Regions from separate parts of the Paraburkholderia edwinii genome, predicted to be linked through region 1. Evidence: predicted binding sites of a transcription regulator. Region 1 holds the regulator's gene; the other holds the start of a gene.
The links. Region 1 encodes LexA, which represses DNA repair genes until DNA is damaged. Its sites were predicted from a motif close to ACTGTATNNNNATACAGT; they were not measured.
Positions count from the first base shown of each region.

Region 2: the regulator LexA is predicted to act here: its motif matches at 4,110-4,127, upstream of recA (recombinase RecA).

Region 1 covers NZ_CP080095.1:2,203,766-2,210,901, reverse strand. The annotation lists gene KZJ38_RS09845 (sulfate/molybdate ABC transporter ATP-binding protein) at 1-440, opposite strand, end outside; gene cysW (sulfate ABC transporter permease subunit CysW) at 453-1,439, opposite strand; gene cysT (sulfate ABC transporter permease subunit CysT) at 1,436-2,347, opposite strand; gene KZJ38_RS09830 (sulfate ABC transporter substrate-binding protein) at 2,470-3,519, opposite strand; gene lexA (transcriptional repressor LexA) at 3,840-4,490, shown strand; gene KZJ38_RS09820 (hypothetical protein) at 4,632-5,003, shown strand; gene KZJ38_RS09815 (DUF2939 domain-containing protein) at 5,288-5,959, shown strand; gene KZJ38_RS09810 (universal stress protein) at 5,984-6,451, opposite strand; gene nodI (nodulation factor ABC transporter ATP-binding protein NodI) at 6,685-7,136, shown strand, end outside.
Region 2 covers NZ_CP080095.1:4,572,121-4,579,256, reverse strand. The annotation lists gene KZJ38_RS20320 (MFS transporter) at 1-1,360, opposite strand, end outside; gene KZJ38_RS20315 (sensor histidine kinase) at 1,589-3,145, opposite strand; gene KZJ38_RS20310 (response regulator transcription factor) at 3,161-3,901, opposite strand; gene recA (recombinase RecA) at 4,219-5,301, shown strand; gene recX (recombination regulator RecX) at 5,312-6,091, shown strand; gene KZJ38_RS20295 (DUF2889 domain-containing protein) at 6,242-7,003, shown strand; gene sucC (ADP-forming succinate--CoA ligase subunit beta) at 7,000-7,136, shown strand, end outside.

The DNA of each region.
Region 1 (7,136 bases):
AGCGCGATACGCTGCCGCTGCCCGCCCGACAGTTCCGACGGATAGCGCGGCGCGAGCCAGTCGAGCTGCACGAGCTTGAGCAGTTCATGCACCTTTTCGCGTATCACCGCTTCGGACGGCCGCTCGTTGCGCGGCTTCACGCGCAGACCGAACGCGACATTCTCGAACACGGTCATATGCCGGAATAACGCGTAGTGCTGGAACACGAAACCGACCTGACGCTCGCGCGCGCGAACCTCGGCAACGTCCTGCCCCTGCAGCACGACCTGCCCGTCGTCGGCGAATTCGAGACCGGCGATCACGCGCAACAGCGTGGTCTTGCCGCATCCGGAGGGCCCGAGCAGCGCGACCAGTTCGCCGGGCGGAAAGTCGAGCGATACGTTATCGAGCGCCGTGAAGTCGCCAAAGCGCTTATGCAAATTACGAACCGTGATACCCATCTGAAGCGCTCCTTATTGGACCTGGCGGCCGGCGGCCGCGCTCGACGGCGCCGCCGCGCCTGCAATTCCCGACGCTGCCGCGGCATGTGTACCAGCGTGCGTACCCGCGCGCGACGACGAAGCCTCCGCCGACATATGACGCTCGGCCAGCAGCTTGAGGCCGAGCGTCACGAGCGCGAGCAACGCGAGCAGCGACGCCACGGCGAAGGCCGCCGAGAAGTTGTATTCGTTGTAGAGAATTTCGACGTGCAGCGGCATCGTGTCGGTCTGCCCGCGAATATGGCCCGACACCACCGACACCGCGCCGAACTCGCCCATCGCCCGCGCGTTGCACAGAATCACGCCGTACAGCAGACCCCACTTCACGTTCGGCAGCGTCACGCGGCGGAAAATCTGCCAGCCCGATGCGCCGAGCACGTGCGCGGCTTCTTCTTCGTCGGTGCCTTGCGCCTGCATCAGCGGAATCAGCTCGCGCGCGACGAACGGGAACGTGACGAATACCGTCGCGAGCACGATGCCGGGCACCGCGAAGACGATCTGCACGTCATGCGCTTGCAGCCACGGGCCGAACCAGCCTTGCGCGCCGAATAGCAGCACATAGATCAAGCCTGAAATGACAGGCGAGACTGAAAACGGCAGATCGATCAGCGTTGTCAGCAACGCCTTGCCTTTGAATTCGAACTTTGCGATACACCACGACGCCACGAGCCCGAACACGAGATTGAGCGGCACGGCGATCGTCGCGGTCAGCAGCGTGAGCTTGATCGCGGACAACGCATCGGGATCGGCTAGCGATTCGAAATAGAACGCGAGGCCTTTGCTGAGCGCCTGATAGAACACGGCGGCCAGCGGCACGACGAGAAACAGCACAAGGAACAGCAGCGCGATGCCGGTCAGGATCCAGCGGACCGCGCGCGGCTCGGTAACCGGACCGTCGACGCGTGCGGCCTTCGAAGCCGCACGCGATGTATTCGACAGCATGACGGCATCGTCGCTCATCGCGCACCTCCGTCTTGCGTTGCGGCTGCCGCGACACGACCTGGCGCCGCGGGCGGCACCGGCGCCGAAGCGCTGCGGCTCGTGCGCCGCTGCAGGTACCACTGCAGCGTATTGATCAGCAGCAGCATGACGAACGACACCACGAGCATCACGACCGCGATCGCCGTCGCGCCCGGATAGTCGTACTGCTCGAGCTTCGTGATGATCAGCAGCGACGTGATCTCGGACTTCATCGGCACATTGCCCGCGATAAAAATCACCGAGCCGTATTCTCCGAGCGCGCGCGCGAAAGCGAGCGCGAAGCCGGTCAGCAGCGCCGGAAACACGGCCGGCAAGATCACACGCCTGAAGGTCAACCAGCGCGATGCGCCAAGGCACGCGGCCGCTTCCTCCTGCTCGCGCTCGAACTCCTCGAGTACCGGTTGCACGGTCCGCACGACGAACGGCAAGCCGATAAACGTCAGCGCGACGAGCACGCCGAACGGCGTGAACGCGACCTTGATGCCGAGCGGTTCCAGAAACTGGCCGATCCAGCCGTTGCCCGCGTAGACGGCTGCAAGCGAGATACCGGCCACCGAGGTCGGCAACGCGAACGGCAGATCGACGATCGCATCGACGACGCGCTTGAACGGGAACGTATAGCGTGTCAGCACCCACGCGACGAGAAAGCCGAACACCGCGTTGATCAGTGCGCCGCCGAGCGCCGCGGAAAACGTCAGCCGGTAGGACGCGAGCACGCGCGGCGAACCGACCGCGCGCAGGAACTGGCTCCAGTCGAGCGTCGCCGTTTTCAGGAACGTGGACGCAAGCGGGATCAGCACCACGAGGCTCAGATACGCCACCGTGATACCGAGTGTCAGGCCGAAGCCCGGCAAAGCGCTCGGCTTGCGGAAGGTCAACGTCGTCATACTGGTTACTCTTTCAAAGGTCTTGCCGGGTCGCGCGGTCAATCCATGCGCGCATCGGTTACAAGCTCAAAAGCGCGCCCGAAGGCGCGCTTGCCTGACTGCATCCGCCGCAGTCACTGAAACTACTGCGGCGAGTAAATCGAATCGAACACGCCGCCGTCGGCAAAGTGCGTCTTCTGCGCGCTCGTCCAGCCGCCGAAGGTATCGTCGACCGTGTAGAGCTTAAGCTTCGGAAATTTTTCGGTCAGCGAAGCGGGCACCTTGTTCGAACGCGGACGGTAGAAGTTCTTCGCGGCGATCTCCTGCCCTTCCTCGCTATACAGAAACTTCAGATACGCTTCGGCGAGCTTGCGCGTGCCGTGACGGTCCACGACCTTGTCGACTACCGCGACCGGCGGCTCCGCGAGAATACTGACCGACGGCACCACAATCTCGAACTTGTCGGGCCCGAACTCCTTGATCGACAGGAATGCCTCGTTTTCCCACGCGATCAGCACGTCGCCGATGCCGCGCTGCACGAAACTCGTCGTCGCGCCGCGCGCGCCGGAATCGAGCACGCCCGCATTCTTGTAGAGCTTCGACACGAACTCCTTCGCCTTCTGATCGTTGCCGCCCGGTTGATGCAGTGCGTACGCCCATGCAGCCAGATAGTTCCAGCGCGCGCCGCCCGACGTCTTCGGGTTTGGCGTGACGATCGATACGCCCGGCCTGGTCAGATCGTCCCAGTCCTTGATGTGCTTCGGATTGCCCTTGCGCACGAGAAACACGATGGTCGACGTGTACGGCGAGGCGTTGTCGGGCAGGCGCTTCTGCCAGTCCTTGTCGATGAGGCCCTTGTTTGCGAGCGCATCGATGTCGTAGGCGAGCGCGAGCGTCACGACGTCGGCCTGCAGGCCGTCGAGCACCGAGCGCGCCTGGGCGCCCGAGCCCCCGTGCGACTGCTTGAAGGTAACCGACTCGCCGGTCTGCGCTTTCCATTGCTTGCCGAATGCCGCGTTGACGTCCTGATACAACTCGCGCGTCGGGTCGTACGACACATTCAGAAGCGTCGTATCAGCATGCGCCTGTGCCGCCAGCCCGAGCACCGCAGCCGCACCGATGGCCAGCGATGCGAACAATCTTTTTGCGCGCCCAGCCGCGCTTCCTGCCAACCCCGTCGTCCGATAGACCATTGTTTTCTCCGCTTTCCGGTGTTTCCAGGCACGGTGGATTGCTTGTTCCGCCGGGCCTGATATCGATTTGCGGCCAGTCTATCCGCGGCGCTTCATCATTAAAAATAATGTTTCTTCATTTTTTAATACGCAAAAGTGGTAACGATGGCTGGATGCGACGCTCCGTCGTGTATTGCGTCGTTGGAACGCCGCTCGGCGGCGTTTTTGCGGCAGGGAATGAGCCAATGAGGGGCCGATGAGCGGCGAACTTAAAGTAAAGCTTGAAAATCGCCAGATACTGTATAAAAATACAGTCACCTGTTTATCTATACAGTGTCGCCATGACCAAACTTACCGCACGACAGCAGCAGGTTTTCGATCTGATCCGCCGCGCGATCGAGCGCACGGGCTTCCCGCCCACGCGCGCCGAAATTGCGGCTGAGCTGGGCTTCAGCTCGGCGAACTCCGCGGAGGAACACCTGCGGGCGCTGGCCCGTAAGGGCGTGATCGAACTTGCGGCCGGCGCGTCGCGCGGTATCCGGCTGCTCGCCGGGCAGGACGATGCGCCGCATCAGTTCACGCTGCCGCATGCGGCGCTGATGCAACTGTCGCTGCCGCTCGTCGGCCGCGTCGCGGCCGGCAGCCCGATCCTCGCGCAGGAACATATCGCGCAGCACTACGCGTGCGACCCGGCGCTCTTCTCGAGCAAGCCCGACTATCTGCTGAAGGTGCGCGGCCTGTCGATGCGCGACGCGGGCATTCTCGACGGCGACCTGCTCGCGGTGCAAAAGCGCAGCGAAGCGAAAGACGGCCAGATCATCATTGCGCGTCTCGGCGACGACGTCACGGTCAAGCGCTTGAAGCGCCGGCCGAACGGCATCGAACTGATCGCCGAGAACCCTGATTACGAGAACATTTTTGTCGAAGCCGGCAGCGCGGATTTCGCGCTCGAAGGCATCGCGGTCGGCCTGATCCGGCCCAGTGAATTCTGATTTTCCGCTGATTGAGCGCCCCGAGTTTTCGCTGAGTTTTCCGCTCAGTTCTGGCTGAGTCGTCGCTCAATTGCCACTCAGTTGCCACTCGGCTGCCAGCTCAGTTTCTGCCCAGTATCCGAATACCGCCTGGAGAGATTCATGGAACGCCTTGCCCGCCTGCTGCCCTTCCGCCAGTTCGGCCGTCTACGCCACTTGCGCAACCTCGTACCGTGCGCCGTGCTCGACGCGATGCATGTACCGCGCACAGGTTCGCTGTTCGATTTCGAAGAGCATGAGCGAACGATGGCCGACGCTGACGCGTCGTCGCAGCACGCGTCGTTGCCGTCGTCGCAACCCGCGTTTGCACGCGTTTCGCTGAACGCCGCGCTCAACGCGGAGCCCGCTCGTCGTGCGCCGGTGCGCGTGTACCACGGGCCGTCGCGGCTCATTATGGTCGGCACCGTCGATGCGGTGTGCAGCATGATCGACCGCTGCATTGCCGAGGAGCATGCGCAAGCGCAAGCGGCCTGAGCAGGCTCGTTCATCGCGGACGCGCACGTCGCGGACGCGCACGTCGGGAACGCGTACGTCGCCAACGCGCATGTCGCGAAACGTGCATGTAGCCTACGCGCATGTCGCCAACATGCGCGGCGCGATGAAGCACATGAAATTGCGGGATCGTTTCAGCGAGAATGGGGTCCACGTTAGGTCACCCTATTCAACCCATTGAAGGAACGTCCCGCACGATGATGGTCCGCACAAGCCGCGCGAAGCGCGCGATCAATGACCGTATCGGTCACCCCATCAATCGCAACATGAATCACAGGATGAACGGCAGCGTCAGGCGGTCCGTGCTGGTCACGCTTGTTGTCATTGTCGTTCTGATCGCGCTGGCCTTCGCCTATGCATCGCCGTATATCGCCCTCGACCGACTGAAGCGCGCAGCCGATGCGCGCGATGCGGCAACGGTCAACCAATACGTCGATTTTCCGGCGTTTCGCGAAAGCCTCAAGGAACAGCTCGGCGCCCTGCTTAGACGCAGAATCGGCGCGGAAAGCCATGGCAATCCGCTCGCCGCACTGGGCGCGATGATCGGCGTTGCGTTGATCGGGCCGCTCGTCGATGCGTATGCCACGCCGGACGGCGTCGCCGCGTTGCTGAACGGAATACCGCCGCGCGGTGAACCCGGTGAACGGCCGCCTGCGCCGCCGGATGCATCGGCTTCGTCGTCAAATGGCGGCAACCCGGCCGCGGCGCCGCCTGCTCCACCCGCGCCACCGGCGGCATCCGCGGAGAACAGCTCGAAGCCGCCTCAACCTCCGCAGACCTCGGCCGGGTACCGCAGCCTGAACGAGTTCGTCGTCACGTATCAGCATGGTGTCGGCGATACGCGCTACGCCGCGATTTTCCATCGCGAGGGCCTCTTCACATGGAAGCTCGCGGCGGTCGATCTCGGCCAGGATCTCGGCCACGATCCCGGCAAATAAGCGCCGGGCGCGCCAACGCAACGCTCACGCTGCGGCAGCCGGCTGCTCGTCGTCGGGCGACGAACACGCAACGAGAATGCTGCACGACACACGATCGAGCAGCGGCGTGTTGCCCGCGCCCATCCACCATCGCGAGAGTCCATGCCGGCAGCGATGGCCGACCACGACGAGATCGACCTTCAGCTCTTCCGCGAGCGCCGCGATTTCATCGATCGGATGACCGAACGCGAAATGCCCCTGCGCCCGGACGCCGCGCTCGGTCAGCCAGTCGACGCCTTCCTGCAGGATGTCGCGCGCTGTCTTTTCGAAGCTGCCGCACGCGACATCGGTGAGCAGGCCCGCGCTTTGCGCGATGCTCGAGCGCATGTCGACCACCGACAGCAAATGCGTTTCCGCCTTCAGATCCAATGCCAGATCCGCGCCGCAACGCAGCGCCTTGCGGCCTTCGCGCGAGCCGTCGTAGCACAGCAGAATTTTTTGATAGCTGGCCATGTCGTTCTCCCTTCCGCGCCGATCGCGGACTTCGAGTCAATCATGGTGCGCCGCAATTGCGCTTGCAAGGGATGGAAAACGCTAAGTGCGCGCGAGCGCTCGCTACGCTGTATGCGGCACCGCACGAAAGCCCGTGCACGCGTGGGGACGGCTGTCCGGCGCTCGAAGAGGTGGCCTAGAATAGGCAGCCGCGATCTTTGTCGAATCAACCTTCGTCTCCGGACCTTCCGCCCATGCCCGACGCCGCCATCGAATTTCATCGAGTCGAAAAGTGTTACGGCGGCCGAAAGGTCGTCGACGGGTTGTCGTTCGATGTGCGGGTCGGCGAATGTTTCGGTCTGCTAGGTCCGAACGGCGCCGGCAAGACCACCACGCTGCGCATGCTGCTCGGCATCGCCGCGCCCGATGCCGGCGCGATCCGCCTGTGCGGCGAACCGATCCCCGAGCGTGCGCGCATCGCCCGTGCGCGCATTGGCGTGGTTCCGCAATTCGACAATCTCGACCCCGACTTCACCGTTCACGAGAATCTGCTCGTGTTCGGCCGCTACTTCGGCCTGAACGCGAAAGAAACGCGCGAACTCGTGCCCTCGCTGCTCGAATTCGCGCGGCTCGAACACAAGGCCGATGCGCGTGTCGCCGAACTGTCGGGCGGCATGAAGCGGCGGCTGACGCTCGCGCGTGCGCT
Region 2 (7,136 bases), 2.4 Mb from region 1:
TCATCACCCAGTTGATCTGCGCCGGGTCGGCCTTCGGCGGATAGCCGTCTGCCTTCAGCGTCGAACTCAGCTGGCCGTCGAAGGCTTTGCCCAGTTCCTTCGCGTCTGCTGCCTTGCCGTCATACGCGTTGATCACCGTGTCGCCGACCTTGATCTGCGCGACCGTTCCCGGCGGCGCCGCGACATTCTCGTAGTTCAGGCCCGACTTCGACAGCGCGCTCTTCGCGATGTCGCACGAGCTCGTGAACTTCGACGTGCCCACCGGGTTGAACTGGAATGAGCACTCGTTCGGGTCCGCGATCACGACAATCGGCGACTTCTGCGTCGCCGCCTCGAGCGCCGGGTTCGCATAGTGCGTGAGCGCTTTGAAGAGCGGGAAGTACGTGAGCGCCGCAATCAGGCAACCGGCCAGAATGATCGGCTTGCGGCCGATACGATCCGACAGCGAGCCGAAGAACACGAAGAACGGCGTGCCGATCAACAGCGCCAGCGCGATCAGGATATTCGCGCTCGTGCCATCCACCTTCAGCGTCTGCGTCAGGAAGAACAGTGCGTAGAACTGGCCCGTGTACCAGACCACCGCCTGGCCGGCCGTCAAGCCGACCAGCGCGAGGATCACGACCTTCAGGTTCTTCCACTGGCCGAACGCTTCGGAGAGCGGCGCCTTCGACGTCTTGCCTTCCGCCTTGATCCGCAGGAACGCCGGCGATTCGCTCAGCTGCAAGCGGATCCACACCGATATCGCCAGCAGAATCAGCGAGGCGATAAACGGAATGCGCCAGCCCCACGCGCCGAACGACTCTTCGCCCATCCACGTGCGCACGCCGAGAATCACCAGCAGCGAGAGGAACAGACCGAGCGTCGCCGTCGTCTGGATCCACGACGTATAGAAGCCGCGCCGATTCGCCGGTGCGTGCTCCGCGACGTATGTCGCCGCGCCGCCGTACTCGCCGCCGAGCGCGAGACCCTGCAGCAGCCGCATCGCGATGAAGATCACCGGCGCCGCAATGCCGATTGACGCATAGCCCGGCAGGAAGCCCACCACGCAAGTCGACAGACCCATGATCACGATCGTGATCAGGAACGTGTACTTGCGGCCGACGAGGTCGCCGAGGCGCCCGAACACCAGGGCGCCGAACGGACGCACCGCGAAGCCCGCGGCAAAGCCGAGCAGCGTGAAGATGAAGCCCGCGGTCGGATTGACGCCGGAAAAGAAGCTCTTGCTGATGAAGGCTGCAAGCGAGCCGGCCAGATAAAAGTCGTACCACTCGAATACCGTGCCCAGCGACGATGCGAAGATCACCCGCTTCTCATCGGCTGTCATCGGCGCGTGCGAGACCTGCCCGCTTACGGTAGCCATATGTCGTCCCTCCACTCTTGATATGTGTGCGCGGTCCCCCGGTCGGGCGATCCGTGCCCCCGATTATTGGAGTGGAAACTTACGGCCTACTGACTCAGATTTGTCTGATTGTGTTGCCGGTGGATTCTAGAAATTGCCTCTATGTTCTCTTAAGTTCATCGATCATCGCGTAAATTTCGCATAACGTGCGGATTTGATGCGGTGGTCTTTTTCGGGGTTTCCTGACAGTTAGGGTAAGTCCCGTGCGCGTCCGCGTGCCCTCAAACTGACCCGCACAAGCGTGCCGGCGAGCCGTGGCGACGCCTGATAGACGTTGTCGTCGATGGTCAGCGTGCCGCCGTGCATCGTCGCAATCTCGCGGACGATCGCGAGGCCCAAACCGCTGCCGTCGCCTTCGCGGCCCAGTATCCGGTAGAAGCGCTCGACCACGCGCTCGCGTTCCGCGGCCGGGATGCCAAGGCCCGTGTCCTCCACTTCGAGATGAACCCAATGCGGCGCATCGTGCGGCGGCTCTTCGCGCACGCGCACCGTCACGCGTCCGCCGGGCGGCGTGTAGCGGATCGCGTTGTCGATCAGATTCGACAGCATCTCTCGCAGCATCACGGGGTTGCCTTCCACTTCGACGGGTACGTCCGGGCCTTCGTAGCCGAGGTCCATCTGTTTCGCGAGCGCGGCCTGCACCCAGTCGCGGACCGCATGGCGCGCGACATCGGTGACTTCGACCGGTGTGAACACCTGGCCCGACATGCGGTTTTCCGCGCGCGCTAATGCAAGCAATTGCGTGACGAGCCGCGCCGCGTGCTCGGAACTCGTCGCGATCTGCTGCAGCGAGCGTTGCACTTCGGCCGGCACGTCCTGGCGCAGCGCGAGTTCGGCCTGCGTGCGCAAGCCGGCGAGCGGCGTCTTCATCTGATGCGCGGCGTCGGCGATAAAGCGCTTTTGCAGCTCCATGTTTTGCTCGAGGCGCGTCAGCAAATCGTTGAACGAGGTGACAAGCGGTTCGATTTCGGGCGGCGCGCGCCGCGCTTCGAGCGGCGACAGATCGTCCGGGCGCCGCGCGCGAATATGCGATTGCAACGCATGCAGCGGCGCCAGCCCGCGCGACAGCCCGAACCAGACCAGCACGATCGCAAGCGGCAGGATCACGAACTGCGGCAGGATCACGCCTTTGATGATGTCGTTCGCGAGCGCGCTGCGTTTATCGAGCGTCTCGGCGACCTGCACGAGCACAGGCTGCGCACCTTGCGTCTGCGGGAATTCGACGGTCGTGTAGGCGACGCGAATGTCGTTGCCGTGCAGCATGTCGTCGCGGAATTCGACGATGCCGGGCTGCGGCCGGTCGTCCTCGTGCGGCAGCGGCATGTCGCGCTCGCCGCCGACGAGTTCGCCGCGCGTGCCGAGCACTTGATAGAACACGCGGTCTATATTGTCCGAGCGCAGGAAGTCGCTCGTCGCATCGGGCAGCTTCAGTTCGGCCACGCCGTTCACCGGTTGGATCTGTCGCGCGAGCACGTACGCATCGGTTTCCAGCGCGCGGTCGAACGGCGCATTCGCTATCGACTTCGCCACGAGGTACGTGACGGCGATGCTCATCGGCCATAGCAACAGCAGCGGCGCGAGCATCCAGTCCAGAATTTCGCCGAATAGCGACCGTGGCCGCGTCTCCGCTGCCGCTTCGGTTTCGTCGGGCGGCGCGAACGGATTCTCGTAGCGGGCGTCGCGGTCTTCGTCGAGGTTCGCCGCGTGCGCCGGAGCAGCCGTGGCGCGATCTGCGCGGGCGGACATGGCGCTGGTTTCGGTTTACTTGAAGTGATGACTCGCCGGCATCGCAGCCGATGCGGCGGGGTCAGGTGATTGTGCGGCGGCGGGCGCTGGCGCGGCTTTTTCGAGGCAGTAGCCGAGGCCGCGCACCGTGATGATGCGCACGCCGCTCGGCTCGATCTTCTTGCGCAGCCGGTGCACGTAGACTTCGATCGCGTTGTTGCTGACTTCCTCGCCCCATTCGCACAGGTGATCGACGAGCTGTTCCTTCGACACGAGCCGGCCGATCCGCTGCAGCAGCACTTCGAGCAAGCCCAACTCGCGCGCGGACAGATCGATCACCTGCTCATTCACATAGGCGATGCGCCCGACCTGATCGAACGACAGCGACCCATGCCGCACGACGGTGGGACCGCCGCCCGCGCCGCGGCGCGTGAGCGCGCGCACGCGTGCTTCGAGTTCGTTGAGGGCGAACGGTTTGGCCATGTAGTCGTCGGCGCCGAGGTCGAGACCTTTGACGCGTTCGTCGACGCTATCGGCCGCCGTCAGGATCAGCACCGGCAGGTTCGAATTGCGCGCGCGCAGGCGGCGCAACACCTCGAGCCCGGACATGCGCGGCAGGCCCAGATCGAGAATCAGCAGGTCGAAAGTCTGCATCGACAGCGCGGTATCCGCCTCGACGCCGTTCTTCACATGGTCAACGGCGTATGCCGATTGGCGGAGTGATCGAATCAGACCATCCGCGAGTATGCTGTCGTCTTCGGCAATAAGAATTCGCATGATGCGCTGGCAGTCATGCCGGCACCGGTGTGTCCGGCGCGCAGCGTCTCTTTGAAACCTGATTGTGGTGGGGTTGGCAGCCGATTGGCCATGCGTGTTTACGCAGGCGTGCACGCTCGCGAATTTCGCTCAACGAGTTGCGCTCATTTTCCTGGAGGTTTGCGTTGGATTTGCGTCAATCGGGCGGTTAATTGGGCTTGCCAAAACCACTGTTTTTTTATACAGTATCTGCGTCTGTCGTGTCGCCCGGATTGTATCTATAGGGAGGGGCGCGCACAGCCTGCACAGGCGCCGTTCATCATAGCAAAGGACGATTCATGGAAGAAAGCAAGAAAGGCTCGGCTGGACTGACGGCTGAAAAGAGCAAGGCGCTTGCTGCCGCGCTCGCGCAGATCGAAAAGCAGTTCGGCAAAGGGTCGGTCATGCGGCTCGGCGCAGGTGAGGCGGTCGAAGACATTCAGGTGGTTTCCACCGGGTCGCTCGGCCTCGACATCGCATTGGGCGTCGGCGGTCTGCCGCGCGGCCGGGTGGTCGAGATCTACGGGCCGGAATCGTCGGGTAAGACCACACTGACGCTGCAAGTCGTCGCAGAAATGCAGAAGCTCGGCGGCACGGCGGCGTTTATCGATGCGGAACACGCGCTGGACATCCAGTACGCGGGCAAGCTCGGCGTGAATGTGTCGGACCTGCTCGTGTCGCAGCCCGATACCGGCGAACAGGCGCTCGAAATCGCAGACGCGCTCGTGCGCTCGGGTTCGATCGACATGATCGTCATCGACTCGGTCGCGGCGCTTGTGCCGAAGGCCGAAATCGAAGGCGAGATGGGCGATTCGCTGCCGGGTCTGCAAGCGCGTCTGATGTCGCAGGCGCTGCGCAAGCTCACCGGCACGATCAAGCGCACGAACTGCCTCGTTATCTTCATCAACCAGATCCGCATGAAGATCGGCGTGATGTTCGGCAATCCGGAAACCACCACCGGTGGTAACGCGCTGAAGTTCTACGCGTCGGTGCGTCTCGACATTCGCCGCATCGGTTCGATCAAGAAGAACGACGAAGTGATCGGCAACGAAACGCGCGTCAAGGTGGTGAAGAACAAGGTGTCGCCACCATTCCGCGAAGCGATTTTCGACATCCTGTACGGCGAGGGTATTTCGCGTCAGGGTGAAATCATCGACTTGGGCGTGCAGGCGAAGATCGTCGACAAGGCGGGCGCCTGGTACAGCTACAACGGTGAGCGTATCGGTCAGGGTAAGGACAACGCGCGCGAATTCCTGCGCGAGAACCCGGACATCGCGCGCGAAATCGAAAACCGCATTCGCGAATCGCTCGGCGTCAATGCCATGCCGTCTGATGGCGTGATCAGCGCGGACGCCAACGCGGAAGTCGCGGACGAAGAGTAAGCACCGCGTGATGCGCAAGGGCCGACCGGGGGCTGAGTCCGGCAATGCCGGATTCGGAAGCGGTGATTCGGGCGGCCCGCTCGACGGGGGGAATTCCCCCGCCGACGCCTCCGTCGACGCGTTCGATCCCTTCGAGTCTTTTGATGCACATGACCGGGCGGCAGGCCGTGGGCCTGCCGTCCCGTCGGGTCCGCGCTTCGGCTCCCGCCGCGCGGACCATGCCTCGGGCGCCGCAACGGCGACGGCAGCCGAAGGCGAAACCACCTACACACGTTCGCGCCGCCAGCCTGGCACTGGCGCAACGGATTCTTCCTCCACCGCCTCACAACGCCAGCGCCCAACGCGCTCGTTGAAGGGCCGTGCGCTCGCCTACCTGTCGCGACGCGAGCACAGCCGCGCGGAACTGTCCCGCAAATTGCAGCCATTCGTCGAAGAAAGCGATTCGCTCGACACGCTGCTCGATTCACTCGAGCAGGAAGGCTGGCTCTCCGATTCACGTTTCACCGAAAGCCTTGTGCACCGGCGCGCATCGCGTCTGGGCGCGAACCGTATCGTCGGCGAGCTGAAGCGGCAGGGCGTCGGTTCAACGCTAATCGAAGAAACCGCCGCGCAATTGCGCGAGACCGAACTCACGCGCGCCCGCGCCGTCTGGCAGAAGAAATACGGCCAGCTTCCCGAAACACCCGCGGAGCGCGCCAAGCAGGCGCGCTTTCTCGTCTCGCGTGGATTTTCGCAAACGGTAGTCTCCAAAATTCTCAAGGGCCTCGACGACGACTGGAGCGCCGACTAGGCGTTCTGGCGTTTTCGCTGCGAAATCCAGCGCGGTCGCGCCGGTCGCCGGTCGGATAAGCGTGTCCGATCCGCACCCGGCAAGCCGAAGCGCCGAAACTCAATATGCTAAAATCCGCTGGTTTCCAAATCCGGCCTCCTGTCCCCTCGCATGCCGCTTTCCCCGCCAGTGCCCCGTCAATTGCGCCATCGCCGCGCAATCCGAGCGGATGCCTATGAGCGTGCGGATGGGTTGTGGGACATCGAGGCGTGCCTCACCGACGTCAAGCCGCGCGACACTGCACTGGCGTCGGGCGTCCGGCCCAACGGCCTGCCGATCCATGAACTCTGGCTTCGCATCACGATCGATCGCAAGCTCACTGTCGTCGACGCGGAAGCGTCGTCGGCCTGGGTTCCGTATCCAGGTCTCTGCGAAGCATCCAATCCCGCCTACCGCGCCCTCATCGGGCTCAATCTCCTCGATAACTTCCGTCGTCACGCCGCGCGTTTGCTCGGCGGCACCGTCGGCTGCACGCATCTCACCGAGCTTTGCGCGGTGGTGCCGACCGCAGCGATCCAGGCATTTGTCGGCGACGCGTGGAACACCGCAAAGCCAGGCGCGGAGCAGGACGGCGAGACAGGGCAGGCAGGCGCCGATGCGCAATCGGGCACACCTTCAAACGCCCATCCGGGCGCAGGTTCAAACGAAATTTCAAACGATAAACCGCCATTCCAGCTGGGTCGCTGCCATACGCTGCGATTCGATGGCGAGGCGGTGCGACAGTTCTATCCGCGCTGGTACGGCCATGCGCCGCGTTCGCTGCGGCCTCGCGAGGCGCAGAGCGCCGGCGCACCAGCTGCGCACGCAGCTGCCGAGGAGACAGCCGGAAAAGAAGTTCTATCCAACTCTCAGACTGAAGGGAATCACGCATGAAGATTCACGAGTACCAGGGTAAAGAGATCCTGCGGAAATTCGGAGTCGCGGTACCGCGCGGCAAGCCGGTGTTCTCGGTGGACGATGCGGTCAAGGCCGCTGAGGAACTGGGCGGTCCGGTGTGGGTCGTGAA